3 regions of the Arthrobacter sp. AK01 genome follow, and region 3 is predicted to be linked to each of the others. Evidence: predicted binding sites of a transcription regulator. Region 3 holds the regulator's gene; each other region holds the start of a gene.
What was found. The regulator LexA, encoded in region 3, represses DNA repair genes until DNA is damaged. The targets are predictions, from matches to a motif close to TCGAACANNTGTTCGA.
Positions count from the first base shown of each region.

Region 1: the regulator LexA is predicted to act here: its motif matches at 2,825-2,840, upstream of LN996_RS02830 (LexA family transcriptional regulator).
Region 2: the regulator LexA is predicted to act here: its motif matches at 4,465-4,480, upstream of LN996_RS16440 (HNH endonuclease signature motif containing protein).

Region 1 is NZ_JAJOHP010000005.1:8,502-15,583, forward strand. Features, by position in the region: gene LN996_RS02815 (uroporphyrinogen-III synthase) at 1-593, shown strand, start outside; gene LN996_RS02820 (Y-family DNA polymerase) at 622-1,920, opposite strand; gene LN996_RS02825 (hypothetical protein) at 2,118-2,315, opposite strand; gene LN996_RS02830 (LexA family transcriptional regulator) at 2,380-2,811, opposite strand; gene LN996_RS02835 (hypothetical protein) at 2,970-3,788, opposite strand; gene LN996_RS02840 (ATP-binding cassette domain-containing protein) at 3,933-4,652, opposite strand; gene LN996_RS02845 (dihydrofolate reductase family protein) at 4,684-5,280, opposite strand; gene LN996_RS02850 (hypothetical protein) at 5,409-5,840, shown strand; gene LN996_RS02855 (GMC oxidoreductase) at 5,989-7,082, shown strand, end outside.
Region 2 is NZ_JAJOHP010000049.1:785-7,866, reverse strand. Features, by position in the region: gene dcm (DNA (cytosine-5-)-methyltransferase) at 1-626, shown strand, start outside; gene LN996_RS16445 (MvaI/BcnI family restriction endonuclease) at 678-1,631, opposite strand; gene LN996_RS16440 (HNH endonuclease signature motif containing protein) at 2,660-4,222, opposite strand; gene LN996_RS16435 (hypothetical protein) at 4,810-7,082, opposite strand, start outside.
Region 3 is NZ_JAJOHP010000010.1:42,844-49,925, reverse strand. Features, by position in the region: gene priA (bifunctional 1-(5-phosphoribosyl)-5-((5-phosphoribosylamino)methylideneamino)imidazole-4-carboxamide isomerase/phosphoribosylanthranilate isomerase PriA) at 1-643, opposite strand, end outside; gene LN996_RS05325 (hypothetical protein) at 691-849, opposite strand; gene hisH (imidazole glycerol phosphate synthase subunit HisH) at 850-1,602, opposite strand; gene hisB (imidazoleglycerol-phosphate dehydratase HisB) at 1,599-2,225, opposite strand; gene LN996_RS05310 (histidinol-phosphate transaminase) at 2,272-3,390, opposite strand; gene LN996_RS05305 (LysM peptidoglycan-binding domain-containing protein) at 3,469-3,828, opposite strand; gene lexA (transcriptional repressor LexA) at 4,174-4,917, shown strand; gene LN996_RS05295 (ATP-dependent DNA helicase) at 5,005-7,065, opposite strand; gene hflX (GTPase HflX) at 7,058-7,082, opposite strand, start outside.

The sequences.
Region 1 (7,082 bases), on a different contig from region 3:
CCCCGTACCGCTGGGTGAAGCCCGACGGCGAGGACAAACTGCCGCGCCTGATCGAAGCCGTGGTGGGCGGGAACCTCGATGTACTGACGTTCACCAGCGCCCCCGCGGTGGATGCCATGTGGAGCACCGCTCACGAAATGGGCCTCTACCGGCAGCTCATCGAAGCCCTTAAGGGGCCGGTGACTGTTGCCGCGGTGGGGCCGGTCACCGCACAGCCACTGGTCGACGCCGGGCTGACGCCCCTTATCCCCGACCGCTACCGGATGGGTGCCTTGATCCGCTTGGTGACGGAGCACCTGTCCCTGAACCACGTGCGCCGTTTGGAAACCAAGAGCGCAACGATCGAGCTGCGTGGGCGCTGCCTGCGGATCAACGGTGAGGTGGTGGACCTTGCACCGGCCCCCCTCCTGCTGCTGCGGGCCCTGCTCGGCGCGGGTGGAGCCGTATTGTCCAGGGAAGCGCTCTCGGACCTGTTGGACCTGCGTGGCTCCGTGCACGCCCTGGACATGACAGTCAGCAGGCTGCGGTCCTCGCTGCCGGATGGCAAGCTCGTGGAGACCGTCGTGAAGCGCGGTTACCGGCTGCGGGCGTAGGCTCTCCGCTTCCTCGTCCCCTGCCCCGCTACGCCGCCTTCACCAGGGGAAGTTCGTCCCAGTTGGTGGTGTAGCGGGGGCTGAGCATGTCCCGTTTCATGGACCAGTCCGGGCCGCCCTTAATGCCGGCGTGGCCCAGGCCGATGGAGCCCCGGCCATACCGCTTGCTGACTTGCTCCAGCAGGGGGCCGATGCCGCGCTCCTCATGACGGTTCTCGAAGATCTCCAACGGTTTCTGGTTGCCGCTGGGACGGAGGTCCGTGACCATGATTCCGGCTTTGGCATACTTCACGCCTTCCTGGATTTTGGGGACCAGCGCGTGTGCGGCCTTGGTGAGGAGCACGGGGTCCGACGTGGGCATGGGCAGCCTCACGGTGACCGTGGGAAAGGACTTATCGTTCGGGTTGTAGACGGACGTCGCGGCAAACGCTGTTAGGAGCTTGGCCTGAAGATCGTGCTTGGCCAGCCTGGCACTGGCCATTTGACCGTAGACGCTGAGCACCTGCCGCAGCTGGTCCGTCGTCGTAATCGGTGTGGAGAACGAGCGGGAGAAGATCAGTTGGTCCCGGCCGACTCTCTCTTCCTCCATGGGAATACAGGGCGTGCCTTGGAGTTCCAGGACGGTTCGCATCATGACAATCGAGAACTTGTCCCGCAAAGCAATCGGGTCGGCGTGGACCAGGTCCAGGATTGAGAAGATTCCCAGGGCGTTCAGGCGCTTGGTAAGCCGCGTTGCCACACCCCAGATTTCAATGACGGACAGCCGTGCCATGAGAGCTTCGCGTTGGGCTTCGGGGACCGAGTCCCAGCGGCATACGCCGTGGAAGGCTGGATTGTGCTTAGCCCATTTGTTGGCGAGCTTGGCCAGGGTCTTGGTGCGGGCGATTCCGACACAGACCGGAACCCCCACATGCCGTTGGCAGGCTGCCTTGATGGTGCTTCCCAGCTCCAGCAAGTCCTGTGGTTGTCCCCTGACTCCGAGAAACGCCTCGTCAATGGAGTAGACCTCCTGCCATGCCGAGTAGCGGGCCAGGAGCTCCATGACCCGGGAGCTGATGTCGCCGTACAGTTCATAGTTGCTGGAGAGCGCTATCAGCCCCCATTCCTTGGCCCGTGGGGCGATCTTGAACCACGGCTCCCCCAGCCCAATGCCCAGCTTCTTGGCTTCCGGCGACCTGGTCACGGCGCAACCGTCATTGTTGGACAACACAATCAATGGCTTGCCCTCCAGCGCGGGGTTGAAGGCCCTCTCCGCCGACGCATAGAAGCAGTTGATATCCACATGGGCAATCTCTTGCATTTGATGCATGAGAGCTGGCTTGGACATCATTCTCCTTGCGTTCGCCACTAGCACGCATGCCCGCAATCATCACGCAGGACACCCCGTGCATTCGAATATATCTTCGAATGCATCAACTGTACCGCCGACCGCCGACAAGAAACCGCGTTGCAGCAGCGACCGAACTCCGCCCACAACATCAGCTCCAGTTCGATATCAACCTGCCGCTGATCACACCGCTTGGGTTAGTCGTGGGCGGGTTCGCCACTGACTTGGTGGTCGGCGTGGTTGATGGTCTTCTGGATGAGCCGGGGTTTGGCGAGTTGCCAAAGAAGGTTGAGGCGGGTCGGTTCGGCCAGCATCCGAAGTGTCACGGCTGCGATTTCGAGCAGTTCCGGCCCGGACTGACACCATCGAGGAGTAGACCCATCCTTCAAGTGCATATGTCGCGTTTGTGCACTCAAAGATAGAACGGATCAACTCGGGGATCAGCGGGGGCGGCGACAGCTAGATGTGATGCAGGCACGTGGTTGCCACGCCCCAGATGGTCAGCTCAGACATTGCCGGCACGCGAATGTCCGGGTACTTGGGATTGTCCGCCTGGAGGATCACCCCTGAGGGCGTGACGCGGAGCCTCTTGATGGTCAACTCACCGTCAAGGACAGCCACGACGACGGACCCGTCCTTGGGCTCCAGCGCCCGGTTAACGATCAACTCGTCCCCGTCGCTGATCCCGGCACCCTCCATGGATTGCCCCGTCACCCTCACCACGAAAGTGCTGGTGACATCCTTGATCAGGTGCTCATTGAGATCGATCCTGCCGTCAAAGTAGTCCTGGGCAGGCGATGGATACCCTGCCGCCACCGGGATTGGAGCCAGCAGTACCGACATCAGGGAAAAGCCCGCATCTATCACGCGGGGGCCGACGATCACGCCCACAACACACCTTTATTCGAATATATGTTCGATACTTGAGTGTACAGCGGTTGGCGGACATTGTTCGATCTCCACCCGAAACCTACCCGCGGAACCGTGAAATCGCGGGCCGGAGATGGCATGGCTGCTGGTCCCCGCCGGGGCGGGGAAGGCAGATAGAGCTATCCGCCGGTTCCCGGCCGGGCTGGTGCTGTGATCTCGCGCGCGGGCAGGACGGCGGCGTCCAGGATGGTACGGTTCCCGAGCGGCCGTTCGAGATCGACAGCGAAGGGCGTCGCCGGGTTTCCCTGACAGGTGGCCCACTGCGCCCCGGCGGGCTGCACCCCCAGGACGACCTCGACCGTGGACTCTGTTTCGACGAGCTTGACGACGTCAATCCGGCCTTCGGCGTTCTTCCCGGAGTTGCAGTCGAACTCCGTGACGAGGAGAGCCACGCGATCGGACTCAGGGACCGGCGGCAACGAGGGATCAAGAGTGACTGCGCCGGCTCTCAGCTCGCCAAGGTCCAGCGTGGGCGTGCAGGTCGATGACTCGACGACCGCCCATACCGGTTGACCTGGTTCCGATGCCATGGAGTGGGTGGAAATGACGATGTACATGTAGTCGCGGACATCGCCGTAGCCGTGATCCTGGGGAGCTGCGAGTTTGTTCATGAGCATCACACGATCGCTGCTCTCCTGCGCAATCAGCCAGGTGACCGGGTCAAAAGCCGAGACCCCACGGCCGGCGAGAGCCGGGGCGGCCTCCGGGCCGAGCTCGCTGGCCGGTCGTGGATTGTCCAGCGCCGGACGCGAAACTTCGTTGCCTTGGCACAGCACAACTTCCGGTCGGATTTCCGGGGTTGGGCTCCCGGCGGACGGCAGGCTGGCAGACGGCAGGCCGGCGGCCGGCTGTCCGAGCGATGCGCACCCCGTTCCCAACAGCATCAGGGCTCCGCAGGCCAATGTAAGGCGTGGTGCTGCTGTCAATAGTTTCCCCATGCCGCCAAGGCTACGCCGCTCACCGGACGGGACCCATCACCGGACGGGACCCATCACCGGACCAGACCTCATCATCGGGCAAGCCCCGCCCATTCGCGAACCTCTCCGGTCACTTTCCCGGCGCGTTGGCCACGTGAGGTGGCGTCAGATGTGCCGAAGATACCTCTGAGGTGCGTCCAGGAATGACCGCCAGTTAGCAACAAGATCAAGATCTTCCCAGTCGCGTGCCCGCAGGCCCCAAGGCCCGACTTCCAGGATCCGGGCGCCCGGAAGGGCCGCCAGAAGAGGTGAGTGAGTGGACATGATGACCTGGGAATCTCCGTGGGACAACAGGTCCTTCAGAACACTGAGAAGGCTGAGGCAACCGCTGAACGACAAAGCCGACTCGGGCTCATCGAGCACCCACAATCCGTGTCCCTTGAATCTGTCCAGCGCCAATTCCAGGAATGACTCGCCGTGGGACATGTCGTGGAATGGGATGTCCCCGGATGTGCTCGGGTTCATCTCGAGGTACGTGAAGAATCCGTGCATGGTTTCGGCCCGCAGGAAGTACCCCCGCCGGCTGGCACCGGCATTCCGGACAAGCTGCAGGTGATCGGCGAGGACGGATTCGCTGGACCTGGTGGTGTGCCGTGCACCGGTGGAACCGCCTTCCGGCGACAGACCGTAAGCCAGGGCGATGGCTTCCACCAGGGTCGATTTGCCGGACCCGTTCTCGCCAATCAGGATGGTTGCTGAGGTCAGGTCGAGGCCCTCATCAAGCACCTGGGCAACAGGCGGCAGCGCTGCCGGCCAGCGACCGCGATCAAGAACGTTTGCAGGGTCCTCAGCAACCCGTCGGATGGGGTAGGTGTGGAGGGGCATGCGCCCATTCTTGCAGTCACCGAATCTCCGGCTAGCGAATCACGCGGTACCGTACGTGCGTCACGAGCCCGGTCCCCCGTACGTCCACCGGCTCCAGGCGGACGTCCCCGAGTCCATCCAGCAGCCGCTCGCCGCCGTCGAGAATGACCGGCGAGATGTGGAGCCTCAACTCGTCCATCAGCCCCGCCGAGAGGAACTGCCGGGCCGTCTGCGCTCCGCCGGCGATGGCCACGTCCTTGCTGCCGGCAGCTTCCCGGGCACGGTCCAGTGCAGCCTCAATACCATTGGTGACAAAGTGGAACGTCGTGCCGCCCTGCAGCTCCAAGGGCTCCCGCTCATGATGGGTCAGGACGAAGACGGGCGCATGGTAAGGAGGTTCCTCACCCCACCACCCGCGCCAGTCCGCGTCCCAAGGGCCGGCCCCTGGTCCTGCGTACATGTTCCTGCCCATGATGTAGGCGCCCGCCTCCAGGATCCCGGCCACTTCGGCTGCGTTGGCTTCACGCTCTTCGAACTGCCAGCGGTGCAGGCTTTCGCCGCGCTCCCCCAGCGGCTGATCCAGGGACTGGTTGGGGCCGGCAACAAAGCCGTCCAGGGACACGGTGAGATCGCAGGTTACTCGGCTCATGCGCCCATCCTGCCACCCACCATGCCGGCCGTACAGGAAACAGTTGGGGCCAGGACCCTAGGCGGAGGAACCGACGGGCTCTACGCTGAACCTGTTCACCAGCGCGATGACGCGAAGAGAGGGCAGCCATGGCTCGGGATCCAAAACCCACGTTGGAGCAACTGAACATCCTGGTCGGCGAGTGGGAAACGTCCATTCCGGGCATGGAGATCTCCGGTAGGACGGCGTTCGAGTGGCTCGAGAGTGGAGGCTTCCTCATTCAGCGCTCCACGGTCCAGCACCCCGAGTACCCCAACGCGGTCAGCGTCATCGGCGCCACAGGCTCGGACGGTGCGTTCCAGCAGCACTATTTCGACTCCCGTGGCGTAGCGCGGATCTACGACATGACGCTCAAGGACAAGCTGTGGACCCTTTTCCGGGATGGACCGGACTGGCCTCAGCGCTTTGTTGGCCGCTTCAGCGAGGATGGCACCACCATCACTGCGCGCTTGGAGCGGGGCAGTTACCCCGGTGGACCGCTGGAACACGACTTTGACATGGTTTACAGGCGCCTCGCTTAACCCGAGTACTACCCAATAACTCCACCTCATTTACAGATCCCCTGCCCGGTGGGAACATAAGCCCCATAGTCCGCGGAGGCATCGCCCGGCCACGCCCGGCGCCGTCAGCTGCAGCTATGTAGTCAGCTCTCCTCTGAGAGGAACGGCCATGGGTCGTCTGGGGACCGGGAACAGTGGGGATGCGGGTACCGAACCCGCCAGTGATCCTTCACGCCACCGGGGCAGTGGCATCGAAAAAGTCGACGCAGTGGTGGTTGGTTCAGGCTTCGGCGGTTCCGTGGCCGCACTTCGACTGGCCGAAGCCGGGCAGTCCGTTGTGCTCATGGAACGCGGCAAACCTTACCCACCCGGCAGCTTCGCGCGCTCGCCGTCCGAGATGGGCAGGAACTTCTGGGATCCGGACCGCGGCCTGTACGGGCTCTTTGACGCCTGGACATTCCGTGGCACTGAGGGACTGGTGTCCAGCGGGCTGGGTGGCGGCTCACTCATTTACGCCAACGTGCTGCTGCGCAAAGACGAAAAGTGGTTCGTCAACGAGTCACCCATTCCCGGCGGCGGGTACGAGAACTGGCCCTTCACCCGGGCAGATCTCGAACCTTACTACGATGCCGCCGAGGCTATGCTCCAGCCTGTCCCCTACCCGTACAGGGACACGGCCAAAACCGTGGCCATGGAAAAATCGGCCGCGAACCTGGGCCTGGCCATCACCCGCCCGCCCCTTGCCATCACGTTCTCCAGCAGCCCGACCGCGGAACCGCGGACCAACCATGCGCTGCCCCTGCCCGGCTACGGCAGCATCCATGGCCCCGACACTGTGCGGACGACGTGCACGCTCAGCGGTGAATGCGACATCGGGTGCAACGCCGGCGCCAAGAACACCTTGGACCACAATTACGTCTCAGCCGCGGCATTCAAGGGCGCCGATGTGCGCACCTTCCATGATGTCCGCGGCATCCGGCCGCTGGATTCCGGAACGCCGGGCAGCGGTTACGAGGTCCGGTACGTTGTGCACAATCCGGACCACCACGGCGAACTCCTCACAGAGCGCATCATCCATTGCCGCAGGCTCATCCTGGGCGCAGGTACGTTCGGCACCAACTTCCTGCTGCTCCGCAACCGCGGGTCCCTCCCGGCACTCAGTGACGCCTTGGGCACCCGGTTCAGCGGCAACGGCGACCTTTTGACGTTCATCATGGGCGCCAAGACTCCCCCTGCCAACGGCTCGCGTCCCGGCGTCCGAAC
Region 2 (7,082 bases), on a different contig from region 3:
TTGAGGAGGAGCTCGGCTACCAGGTTCACCACAGAGTCATCAACGGGAAGCATTTCACGCCCCAACACCGCGAACGCATCATAATCGTTGGCTTCCGCCAACCAACAGATTTCACTTGGGACGACCTGGAACTTCCATTGCATGGCCCAAAACTCGGATCTATTCTGCATAAAACAGATGGCACCGAGCCATTCCTAGAATGGGATGGAGACCGGTTCTTTGATCATGCAAACAGTGAGGTGTTACCAAAGTATACCCTGACACCAAAATTGTGGTCCTACCTCCAAAGCTATGCCGAAAAGCACAAAGCAGCCGGAAACGGCTTTGGATTTGGCTTGGCCCACGCCGAGGGAACCACCCGCACCCTATCGGCCCGCTACTACAAGGACGGCTCGGAGATACTGGTGTCGCAAAGCGGCCTTCGTCCCCGGCGGCTGACGCCTAGAGAATGTGCACGCCTCATGGGCTTTAGCGATGACTACCGCATCCCCGTAAGTGATACACAGGCCTACAAGCAGTTCGGGAACAGCGTGGTCATGCCAGTGATGAATGAAGTAGCCCGCATCATGGCGCCCCACGTAGCGAAAATCAAAAGCGCAGAACTGGAAATCGCCAAGACGGCGTAAGTTTCCGTGGGCGGGCAGAAGTGCCCGCCCACACATTCCGCAACTACCACATCAGGATATAAGAACGTCAATTTCATTAAAATCGTTGTAGAGAGACGAAAGCAACCTAGTCGCAATGCGGAACTGACTGCGGGCTTTCGGTGTCCAGCGACCGTTTCCCTGCAGTTCGGATTTGATGCCAGGGTCGTACACGATAGAACCGCGCGACAATGCTTCGAGGAACAAACCGAAACGCGTGCCTTCAGCCAAGAAGACACGGTTACTGTACCTGTAAAGCCGTGGAATGGCGTCACTCACGCTTTGGGATGGAACATATGCAGCGAACGCGTGTTTTCCCTGCCAATGTTGGAGGAGTTTCGCGAACGACCACCCGCTGACGAGGTTGCCCCTACCATCCACAAGTCCAACATATCCATCGGCAGTCATCGCTTTATAACGGGGACTGTAACCATTAAGGATAAGTTCGAGTCCAGTTTTCGGGTGTGGCGCACCGCTCACCATATGGCGACCGGTGAAGTCATAACGAACCTGGGTCTTTCCCATCACGCCGTGCGTGCGAACGAACCAGTCGACTCCTTTCGATGCATAGCCTCCCAGATCCGGCTCCGGCGTAAACAGGGTGATATTGCCAACGTTAGGTCGATCAAATGACGTGACAGCATGCTGTTTTACCTCCCATTCCCCGAAATCCGGTGCGGCAGCTCCATTCAATGGGATGCCAAGATGGGCCTCCAGCGTGTGTCCACCACACCGCGGTCCACGGCAAGGCCGAAGAATACCGGATGCAGGAAGCTCGCAGGCCTCCAACCATCCCATTGAGTGAATTCGTGCCAACTCGTGAATAAGGTTCATTCTTGAATTCGTTGGAATTTCCTCACGCACCGGAATGGTAACGACCTGCCCAAGGTCGCCCTTGAATCGGCTAAAGGCCTGCGCTGCTTGCGAAGAGCCCGACACAACCATGCCGAATATCGTCTCTTCATTTGAGTTGACGCCGAAGATCAATACTCGTCCTGCCTCTTGGCCACGGCTCGTGGGAGACATCAGAATGCTAGGTGCATCACGACAACCACGCAGAAATCCAGACAATCGGACCTCGGGATACTGAGGATAAAAGACGAGCTGGGCAGCGGGAGCAAGGCAGGACCCGAACGGCCCAATCCACGTCCATGGAATCGGTGCGTGGTAGATGGGGGCCCCAGCTGACGCCTTGGTAGAAGACCCACTGCTGGGCTGAATGGTCCCCATCGGAAGCGAGGCGAGCTCGGACAGATCACTCGCCAAATAGACTTGATTCTTCGAGTTGTGGTTACGTCGCAAGAACTTGACCTGCACGGACTCCACACCATGATCTCTAAATAGCAGCCGCACCGACTCCTCGGTAATATCATCCTGCCAAATTGGTATTCCCATGTGCAATACTCTACAACTAGGATCGCAATCCGTGCACGGTACTTGAGCCATCGCAGCTGTTTATCTAGTAGGACTACATGCTGAAAAAGAATCCCCTGAAATGGCCAGCTAAGGGACGGCCAGCCAGGCTCATCTACGACGTTCTCCACGCCTCAGAGAGCAAGAATCGCTGACGATTAGGTCAGGACGGCACCCTTGCACAGAGATAGCTCTTAGGCCCTAGCGAGCTAGCTAATCTTGGTAGTCGAAGTGGATTAGACGCTACATATGCTTCCTTTTGTTTAATCGAAAGGGAAGATGACTCAATCCATGGACCACGCCAAGAAGGAACAATGGCGACACGAAGCTCGGTCCACGATCCGCTAGGCGCGGATCGATCATTGAGCCAACAGGAAACCTGAGGAGTTTCGGTACACCGCCAGCAACCTGTTGTTTCCTACCAATATCTTCGGTTGAGGAGAGTTGTCGTGAAGATCGTGCAGGACTGTGCAGGACTAAGATGTAGCAAACAAGACTCCGCGAAAACCTCGGCTGGCCTTACCCATGGAAGTTGTCTTCCCACGGATCCACAACTTCAACTCCGAGCTCTCGATGGGGACGACTACACATCTTGACACCTCCTACTCAGCCACATCGCCAGCCCAGTTTCTGATAAAGGCAGGTGAAGAGTTTCCAATTAGAAGATATGGAAGGTCAAGAGAAACCCCTTCAAAAGCCCTCTGTGCATTCTGATTCTTGTCCCACGACAACTTCAAGCTTTTCATAGATTCAACCGAATACTCAGCATTCCATGCTGGGTGCGCGACGAGCCGATCTATTCCTTGTGTTATGCGAGTCCACTGATCATCAGTGAGATCATCAGCTAGAACAAATTTCTCATTGCTTCCCTTCATAGCCACATTACCCCAGAGATCTTTGAGCAACTTAGCGCAATAGGCAATGGAAGCTTGATAGCTAATGCGTTTGGCACGTTCAGTTTCAACCTCGCTCATTTGTCCATCACCTTGCGGCTCGAATGCGGCATCAGTCAAGTGATTGAGTAGGCGAACTATATTTGATGCTTCCGAGTCACGAATCGAAGAAAGCGCCTCACCTTTCTCGGATAGTGGCTCGGTAAAAATAAGCCTCTCAAGCACCTTACTTCGAATTACTGTCTCAGTTAACTCAACACCCCCACCACGTAATCCCTTTGCGTACTGTGGAAGCCGAAGATCTGGGTTACCAAGGAGTCGTTGAACTAACGCGGCCCTAAAGGCCTGCTTGGCCCGGACTCTGTCATCAGCCGGTAGCCAGCTAATGAAGCCAGCCTCTGAGGCTTCATGTTCGCCTACTGATAGTTCATACTTCGCAAGCTTATCTTCCCATTCTTCGGAAAGTTTACTAGCCAACTCAAAAGGTGATAGAGGCAGTTTTTTGATCTTAGCTTGTATCGAATTGACTAGTTCAATCGCTGCCTCCGGAGAAAGGTTGAGATAAATCTTTGCAACGATCCGTTGCCTATCCTTCAACCAATTGGCTACGGTCTTGTGCTGGCCGTCAAACATCAGGAGTCGACGGAGCCCATCGCTCTGTGGTTCGGAAAGCCGCGTACTAGGTGGTTCGTGCAACGGGTTTCTCCGTAAATCGCTAAATATCGCACCAACATGTTCACGCTTAAGAATTCTTGGTTGACAATCCTCATCATTGTAAAGAGAACTTCGCGGCACATCCACATACACAAACATAAATTCGCCAGCATCATTGCACTCTCGCATTATTGCAACGGACCGATGGCTACCATCGGGGAATTCAAATTCGGCCGTTTCATCTAGAATTTGAACTTGGCTAGGCTTGGGTACTATCTGGAAGAAGTCCAGGACTCCGTCATACTTTATTCTCCCTGATGTTTTTGAAATGAACCGTGAAAATTTTATATAGGGACGAATATAGCGAGATCCTGCGGCCTTCTTCATACGATTGCACGTTATGTGCGCCAAGTTCAGGTTCTCCACGTTAGTGGGACCGCCGTCTGCTTCAGCAGCATCATGGTCTGCTTCGTAGTCTTCCGAGGCTTTACTAATCGTATCCTCGCAGAGGAAACACACCCCACCAGTCTGCTGCCACAGAAGTGCTTCCAGCTTGTCCTTGTCCCTTTCGATCTCTTCGAGCTTTGAGAGAATACGATTTGAAACTCTAAAAGTCATTTCTATCCTTTGAACTTCATGATTGACCTGAGGCCCCTGTGGCAGGAGGCTACCATGCTGCGTAGTCAGCCGACTTCACGACGCATCGCACTCGCGAGACTCCGCTAGGTCCGTTGCCGTCTCACAGCTGTTGGGACCCAGCGTTCCAGCTCAGCGCCTATCCTTTGCCTGATGAGCAACAGGCCATTCGAGTAGATACAAGGCCCATACTCCTTAGTTGGCTCTCGTTCTTCCGCCCAGGGTCTGACGTACGTTTGATAACACATCGATAGAAGCCGAGGAGCTAAGCAGAAAATTCGCCCATGCCACGAATTATTCGGCACACTCGTACACCGACGGCACTCACATCTCAGAAAGTGCCAACTCACTCACTTCGCTCCACCTGATGGGGCGGAGATCTTGTGCACCAGCTCCCTTGTCGGTAAACCAATTCCCAGCCTCAGGAGCCACAGAAGTAGGCCAGCAAAGCCCACCAGCAGTCAAAAAATGGCCTCCTCCTCGAGAAATATTAGAGGTCGCCGTGACCTAATTACGATATTTACGCCGGAAAAACCTTTAGTAAATCATTCTTTATCTCGCCGTCTGATCTAGCTTGACTCATTACGCACGGCCTGTGCCTCCAGTTCACTATCGGCACTACCGATACGTTCCCCCTTTTGTCGTCTTTGTGGGAACCTTGCCCACAAAGTCGAGAAGGAGGACTTAGAAGTTGGTATGGCTCGCAGCATGTCATTCGGTTCCGCAAATTGCGCACTCGACACAATATATTGGGGTGTCGAAAGATTGGGCAATCTTAGGAGCCCATGAGAAGTAGGACGCGCAAGTGCAATCTCTTTGCCCCTACGATTTGAGAGAAAGACGGTCCTTCTACCCCATCGATCATTCTCGACTTTGTCAGGATAGAAAAGATCTCGAACTATTCCCAATAGTTCGACTTTTTGTATTGCAGAGGCGACCAGATCCAGTGTCTTCATTAATGCATCTAGATCCGCAGCCGAGCGCCTAAAATGGAGTTGATCATTTCGAGCTGACGCAATTTCGCTTTGTACGAGCAAAGCACTTATCTCATTTAGACCATTGACAAGTCGGTCTTGGGCACTAGGGACCAAGTCCAGAAACGGGATTGTATGAGTGAATGGGAAACGTTGCAGTTCCGTATTTTTATGAAAATTTGGGTACTGACTTGAATTACGAAGTAGTTTTGATGACTCACCGAGCGAGGAGCTTAGTAGTCCTGCAAGACATTCAAAACCTCTAACCAGCGGGTAGAGTGTTAAGTCCTCACCGAAGCGGATCCTATCCTCGGATTTCTTTGTGCGACCGATGTCAAACTCCTCAAGCCTAGCGAACGCAGCCACGCGATCACGCTCAAAGTCATACTGAAATGGATGTTGGCTGACCACGTGGTCATTGAGTAAGACCCAGGTAGCGAAGGACAAGGTATCGGTGAGAAATTCCTCTAGCTTAACAAAGTAGCTGACAGCAACTGAACGGACAAGTTCATAGTCGACCAGAGTACTTACATTTGCCGTTTGAGCGGCTTGCCGAAGTCGTTCATGGCCGGTCCAGTACTCGATTCGCAGTGAATCAGTAATATCAACATCGAAACCGAGCTTCCAAAGGATGCGATCCACCAGAGTGTCGTCGTCCTCCGCACCTGTTATTTCCAGATGCAGTTCCTCACCAGCCTTGCTTACATGAGACCGCCTAGACAAGACTAATCGAGATAAGACTTCATGCGGACTAGCAGTTCTTAGGAACTCATCCAGCCTCGCCTCAAGAGAGACACCGGGGATCGACCGAAGTTGCCATTTGAGTTCATCCTCAGCATCGGAATCCGAGCCGGGGTAAAGATGCTCTACCAGCCTTCGTAACCGCATGGCAGCGACATCATCCCTAGCTCTCAATCGAACACCCAACGCGGATGCTTCGAGTCGAATTCTAAAGATTCCCTGTCTAATATCCCGTCGTAGTACAGGCGTCCGCACCTCACCAGCTGGAATTTCAATAGTTCGGCGGAAAATCAGTGTATCTATGGCCCTGGCAATAACTTTGTCATCGCATAAAAGACACAACTGCAAACACTCGGCGGCCGAAAGAACTGACGTTATTTCGATGGCACGGCCGCGATAGCCAAATTTTGCTATGTACTCTCGCAGAGTCCCACCAGTATGATCTAGAAGCCATGAAAGGATGTTTCGAATCTCAACGACATCGAAGCCATCGCCAAGAAGCGCGAATGTTGTGGACAGCTCAAAGTCATCGAAGATCTTATCATCGTAGTTTGAAATTGTTGCAATGAATTTTGACCACTCAGACGGTGTGTCAGATTCTAGCTCGTGATAACGATGCACTCTGTGACGAAGCGAATTGATTGGTGCGGTGCCGTCGGTATCAAGTCGAGTGTCGTGCACGGATGTACACGACACGTCGTGACAGTGTTGGAGAGGAACCCTCATTGTGGGCGAAAAGTTTCGGCGCGCTTCAGATCTATGAAGACCGAAAGGTCCGCTAACCCAGTACCCGGATTGGAACACACCAATTGGTTGACCATCGAGTAGTTTGGCAGTATCAGAGATGCCTAGGAATCGGCGTCGTTCTGGAAAGAGATCTGCTGCCTTCTCATATAGATCGGGTCCATGGACATGCGGGAGCAGAATTTCTCTGTCGACGAGCTGATTCGATATGGCTTTTGCTAATGCATCTACACTCATCTTCTCTGGATCGATCAGGATTTCAACATGCGCCAAATGAAGCAGGCACATCAGCCTAGCTTCTTTGGTTGGGACCTTCTCACCTCCTTGAGCTTTCCCTAGCTCAAGCACCATGCGGCTTCCAGCGGCCGACGGGACAATTGCAT
Region 3 (7,082 bases):
CACGCAGGACCCGGAGATCCTCAAGGCTTGAAATTCCCCCCGAGGCCACAACAGGCTTTCCGGTCTTCTCCACCATCTGGCGCAGCAGTTCCACGTTCGGTCCCTGCAAGGTGCCGTCCTTAGTGACGTCAGTGACGACGTAGCGGGCGCAGCCGGCATCCTCAAGGCGGGCCAGGACCTCCCAGAGGTCCCCGCCTTCCTTCGTCCAGCCACGACCGGCGAGCGTAGTACCGCGGACATCAAGACCAACGGCGATCTTGTCACCGAAGCGGTCGATGGCCCTGCGGGTCCATTCGGGGTTCTCCAACGCTGCCGTGCCGAGATTCACGCGTGCAACGCCAAGGTCCAGGGCACGCTCCAGTGATTCGTCATCGCGCAAACCGCCGGACAGTTCCACCTTCACGTTCAACTGTGAGACAACCTCACTGATGAGGTCGGCATTGTTGCCACGACCGAAAGCGGCGTCAAGGTCCACCATATGAACCCATTCGGCGCCTGCGTTCTGCCAGTTCAGCGCTGCTTCCAGCGGTGTTCCATAGCTGGTTTCCGAGCCGGCTTCTCCTTGCAGGAGGCGGACTGCCTGGCCATCAACAATATCGACGGCGGGCAGGAGTTCCAGAACGGACTGGGAGGAGGTGGTCATGTGGGTCCTTGGAGTTCGAGGGTGGCGCGGTTATTCGAGTGACCGGTTCAGGTACCGGGCAGCGTCAAGAGATAGGCGGCCAGCAGGGACATGCCCGCCAGCACGTAGAAGGAGATGGAAACCCAGCGGGGCTTCTTCTGCTGATGGAAGGAAATGCCGCCACCCACCAGCACACCGGCGAGGCCCATGAGGACAACAGACCACATCTAGGCGGCACCGCTTCCGGATGCTGCCACACCTGGCGTGCCGGACTTTTTCAGCCCGTCCACCCAGTTCCGCAGCAGCCGCGCCCCGGCGTCCCCTGATTTCTCGGGGTGGAACTGCGTTGCGCACAGCGGGCCGTTTTCGACTGCAGCAATGAAGCGTGCACCGTGCTCGGACCACGTCACCTGGGGCGGGGCCATGCGGGGCTGCACAACATCGAAGTTCCATTCCTGGACACCGTAGGAGTGCACAAAATAGAAGCGCTCCTGCTCCACCCCGGCGAAAAGCTTGGAACCTTCGGGAACGTCCACGGTGTTCCAACCCATGTGCGGGACAACCGGAGCAGGCAGCAACTCCACTTTGCCTGGCCACTCTGCCATGCCTTCAGATTCAGTGCCGTGCTCAACCCCGGCCTCGAAAAGGACCTGCAAGCCGACACAGATGGCCAGCACAGGGCGCCCGCCGGCCACCCGGCGACCGATCATGCGGATCGCATCCACGGCCTTAAGTTCCTTCATGACGGTCTCGAACGCGCCCACCCCGGGAACGACGAGTCCGTCGGCGTTGAGGACGTCTTCCGGCTTGGAACTCAGCACTACGTGGGCACCGGCACGCTCAAGTGCCCGGACAGCGGACCGAACATTGCCCGAACCGTAATCGAGCACGGTGACAGTTGGCTTGCCTTCCGGCGACTCGGGCCTCACCGAAGCGATGGTGTCGGCCACCGCGCCGTCCTTGAGGACCTGGCCGCTCACAGTGCCCCCTTTGTGGAGGGGATGCCCTCGACCCGGGGGTCGGATTCCACCGCTGCACGGAGTGCCCGCGCAAAAGCCTTGAACTGTGCTTCCACAATGTGGTGCGGATCGCGGCCCGCCAGCACGTTCATGTGCAGGCAGATTCCGGCGTGCAAGGTGATGGCTTCAAAAACGTGGCGCGTCAAAGACCCAGTGAAGTGGCCACCAATGAGGTGGTATTCCTGGCCCGCGGGCTCGCCGCCGTGCACCAGGTAGGGCCGACCGGAAACATCCACGACGGCGTGGGCCAGGGCCTCATCCAAGGGAACCGTAGCTTCGCCAAAGCGGCGAATGCCGGCCTTGTTGCCCAAAGCAGTGCGCAGGACTTCGCCGAACGTAATGGCCACGTCTTCCACCGTGTGGTGGGCATCGATGTGGGTATCGCCAGTGGCCTTGACGGTCATGTCAATCAACGAGTGCTTGCACAGCGCGGTCAACATGTGGTCATAGAAAGGCACAGAGGTGCTGATGTCCGAGACACCGGACCCGTCCAGGTTGATCTCCACCAGGACGGAGGATTCACTGGTGGTGCGCTCCATGCGCGCGGTGCGGGCAGCGGACGGCGTGGCGCCGGTTTCGCTCATTGGGACGTCCTTATACACGAAGAGTGGGTTGGGTCTATGGACAAGTTTAGGCGCGCTGTGGCGGCTGGCCGTCCAGCAGCGCTTCCAGCGCCTCAAGGAAGGCCGTGGTTTCCGGCTCGGTCCCTGCGGTGACCCGCAAGTGTCCGGGAATGCCGACGTCGCGAACCAGCACACCCGCGTCAAGCAGGCCTTGCCAGATGGCGTGCGGGTTCTCGAGCCCGCCGAAGAACACATAGTTGGAGTCTGAGGCTGAAGGCTTGAGACCCATGCGCAGGAGTTCGGTCACGATGCGGTCGCGTTGGACCTTGATGTCCTCGACGTCGGCCATGAGGGCCTCGCGGTGGTTGAGGGCCGCCAGGGCAGTTGCCTGAGTAACAGCCGACAGGTGATACGGGAGGCGGACCAACCTGATGGCGTCTGTAACCTCGGGTGCTGCGGCCATATAGCCCAGCCGGGCGCCCGCGAGGGCGAAGGCCTTGCTCATGGTGCGGGAAACGATCAGGCGCTCGCGCCCGGGCAGCAAGGTCAGGGCACTTGGCGTGTTGTCGTGGGCGAACTCGTGATAGGCCTCGTCGACGATCACGATGGCCTGGCTGGCTTCCCCGGCCTCGTAAACGGCCTCAACAACTTCCAGGCCCAGGCCTGTTCCGGTGGGGTTGTTGGGCGAGCACAGGAACACAATGTTGGCTCCTGTTTCACGAACCTGCGCTGCCGCCGACGCCGCATCCAAGCCGTAATCCTCTGCCCGGACTCCGCGTACGTATTCGGTATCCGTGCCACTGGCCAGCAGGGGGTACATCGAATACGTGGGCGGGAATCCGAGTGCCTTCCGACCGGGTCCGCCGAATGCTTGGAGGATCTGCTGCAGGACCTCATTTGAACCATTGGCGGCCCAAATGTTGTCCGGGGTGAGATCGTGGCCAAGGTATTCGGCCAAGGACTCGCGCAGTTCAGTGAACTCCCGGTCCGGGTAGCGGTTCAGCCCCGTGGCCGCGGCGGCAACGGCTTCCGTGATGGCCGCCTGGACGTCCGCGGGAACGCCATGAGTGTTCTCGTTGACATTGAGCAGGATAGGAACGTCAAGCTGCGGTGCGCCATAGGGGCTCAGTCCACGCAGGTTGGTCCGGAGGGGTAGTCGGTCTAGTCGCTCAAGCTGGTCACTCACCAAGACAGTTTAAGGGGCTACCGGGACTGCCGAGTAACTGTGACGCCGCGCCACCGGATCCAGCCACGGTGGAACGCGCTAGCTTGCCGGGACGAACAAACGCTGCCCGGGCTGGATCCGGCCACCATGGAGGTCGTTGAGCTGAATGATCTCGGAGATGACATCCCTGGGATCGCGCTCCGGAGCAGCTGCGCCGGCGATACCCCACAGCGACTGCCCGGGCTGGACCGTCACGGTCACCGCGACCGGCGGCTGGAGCTGCGCCTGCGAGTCCGAGGCCTTGGCAGGGGACGTAATGAAACCGGCCAGGCTCAGCAGCGCAGCCACCAGCAGCATTGCGGGGATGCCAAAGAAGACCATCCGACCCCGGCGGGTAAGACGCAGGCGCGTCGGCGCCTGGGTAGTGCGGAAATCAGCGAACGTAGTGATTGCGGACATGAGCTGAGCCCTTCTGAGCTATTGCCTTGCGCCGGATTCCGGTACATGGCTGCCAATTCTTTGTGTTCCCCTCCCCCGATCCCGGATGTTCGAACACTCTGTTCGAACATCCGTCATCCGGTTCGGGTTTATAGAACACATATTCGAACCTTGCTATGACATTTTTAGCACTTATCAACGAACGGTGTCGAGACTCGCTAGAACAAATGTTTGATAAACGCCTGTGCCTGCCCTACGTTTGAGTGAAGAAACAGCACTGTTTCAGTGGAACAGGAGGGTCTGACATTTTTTGCAGACCCGACACCCCTGGATCGTTCCGGGGCGAATGGAAAGGCACTGGCGAACATGGCAGCGAAAGCCACAGGCGGCGGGGCACCCCTGCGGAGCCAACAGCCTCAAAAGAGTCCCAAGAGCCTGACTGTCCGGCAGAAAAAAATTCTGGAGACCATCCAACGCTCGGTGAATGACAATGGGTATCCGCCAAGCATGCGTGAGATCGGTGACACCGTCGGCCTGGCAAGTTTGTCGAGTGTCACGCATCAGCTTTCCCAGCTCGAGAAGCTCGGCTATCTGCGCAGGGACCCCAAGCGTCCCCGTGCCATGGAAGTCCTGATGCCGTTGACGTTGGATGGCGGACCAATTCCCGGCGTCGAAGCCCCTGCGACGCTGCGCAGCGCGGGTGGCCTTGCCGTCACGGAGCTGGCCAGCGCCAGCGATACTGCCATGGTTCCCCTGGTGGGCCGGATCGCTGCAGGCGGCCCCATCCTGGCTGACCAGGCAGTGGAAGACGTCTTGCCCCTTCCCAGGCAACTTGTGGGCCACGGCGAACTGTTCATGCTGAAGGTGGCAGGCGACTCAATGATTGATGCCGCCATCTGCGACGGTGACTGGGTTGTTGTGCGCCGCCAGAACGACGCCATCAACGGCGACATCGTGGCCGCACTGCTGGATGACGAGGCTACCGTCAAGACGTTCCGTCAGCGCGATGGCCACACGTGGTTGCTGCCCCAGAACACCCAATACGAGCCAATCCTTGGCGACCAAGCCACCATCATGGGCAAGGTTGTCTCTGTTCTGCGTTCCCTGTAGGTGCCCACTAGGTAGGTACCCCAAGCCTCCTGGGCGGCTTTTGCCGCACCCAGGAGGCTTTGTTGGCCCCACGAGGCATTGTTGGACCTAGGAGGCCTTGGCGGAGCCCAGGCGTTCCAGCACGCCGCGCACAACCGCCCTGTCCGTCGTCGCCCAGAACGGCGGAAGCGCAGCCCTCAGAAAACCGCCGTAGCGTTCCGTCGACAGCCGTGAGTCAAGCACGGCCACGACTCCCTTGTCTCCCGTTGAACGGATAAGGCGCCCAGCGCCTTGTGCCAAGCGGATGGCGGCATGCGTTGCTGACACGGCCATGAAGCCATTCCCGCCCGACTGGGCGACTGCCCGGGAGCGGGCAGTCATCAGGGGATCGTCGGGGCGCGGGAAGGGAATGCGGTCAATCACCACCAGGCGGCACGAACCACCCGGCACGTCGACGCCCTGCCAGAGTGACATGGTGCCAAACAGGCAAGTGTCCGGCTCATCTGCGAATTGCTTCACAAGGGCAGCCATGGTGGATTCGCCCTGGCAGAGAATGTCCATGTCAAGGCGCAGCCGCATGGCGTCGGCGGCTTCTTCGGCAGCTCGCCGCGAAGAGAAGAGACAAAGCGCTCCCCCGCCGGATGCCCGGATGAGGTCTTCGAGCTCATCGAGAGCCTCGGGCGAGGTCCCACGCCCCGGCTTGGGCAAGTGCTTCGCAACATACAGCACCCCCTGTTTGGGGTAATCAAAGGGCGATCCAACATCAATCCCGGTCCAGCTCGGGGCGCCGTCGCCGATGAGGCCCAGACCTCCAGCCGCCGGTTCGAAGGCAGAGCCAATCGCCAGCGTGGCGGAGGTGAGCACCACGGTGTGGCCCGCGAAGAGGCCTTCGCGCAGCCGTCCCGCGACGCTGAGTGGCGCGATGTTGATCAGTGCCGGTGCCGTTTCGTCAGGCTGCGAGTAACCCTGTTGGGGGTCGAAGGTGCTGTTGCGGGAAAACCAGACCACTTCCCGGTTCTCCTTGGCGGCCAGCATCCGCTCGCACAATTCAAGAATGAGCATGAGCCGTGAGCGAGCGAGCTGCCTGCCGCCGTCGACCGCGTTGGAAGAGTCGGTCTTGGAATCTGAGAGCGCCGCGCGGGTCGCATCGCGTAACTGGTCAAGGCAGTCAAGCTGTTCGTCGTTGAGCCCACTGGCCAGCAACCCGTTGGGCACCCCTGCGATGGCCATGTCCAGGCGCTCCGCCGCAGCGTTGACGGCATCCACCGTGATGGCGGTGTGCTTGCGTGCGCTTGAGGCCGCGGCATGAACCATGGCCACAGACAACTGGCCCGAGACCGCGCCGGTCACGCGATCCTGCAGCTCGTGTGCTTCGTCCACCACCACGACGTCATACTCAGGCAACACAGCCAGCCCTTCAAAGGCGCTGACGGCAAGCATGGCGTGGTTGGTGACGACGACGTCGGCCTCACCCGCGCGGGACCGCGCCAACTCACTGAAGCACTCTTCAGCCACCGGACACTTCTGCGCGCCGAGGCACTCCATGGAGGTCACAGAGACTTGCCGCCAGGCACGGTCCGTGACGCCGGGCATCAGTTCGTCACGGTCGCCGGTGGTCGTCTTTTCGGCCCACTCGCGAAGGCGGACCACTTCCTTGCCGAGCTGTGACTGCGGTCCGCCCATGGATGCCGCGAAGTGCGGCACGCTGGTGTCCTCGCCTAAGGAAAACAGCTGCCCCTCGGACGGCTCTTCGCTGGGGAACCCACCTTCCAGCTTCTGGCGGCAGACGTAGTTGGCCCTGCCCTTCACGAGCGCCACGTTGACGGGTCGTTCAAGGGCAGGGCTGATGGTCTCCAACAGCCGGGGAAGGTCCCGGCCAACAATCTGGGTTTGCAGTGCCAAGGTGGCGGTGGACACGAGCGTCGGTTTGTTGCTGTCCATGGAATGCGCGATCAACGGAATCAGGTACGCCAAAGACTTACCTGTTCCCGTTCCTGCCTGGACCAGCAGGTGCTCCCCGGTTTCAATCGCCCGGGTGACATGTTTGGCCATTTCGTGCTGGCCGGCACGGCTTTGACCGCCCATGCCGGCGACAGCACGATCCAACAGCTCGAGGGTGGCTTTCTCTCCCACCGATTCGACGGCGTCCGCCGCCACCTTCTCAACCATTGCTGACGAAAGACTCC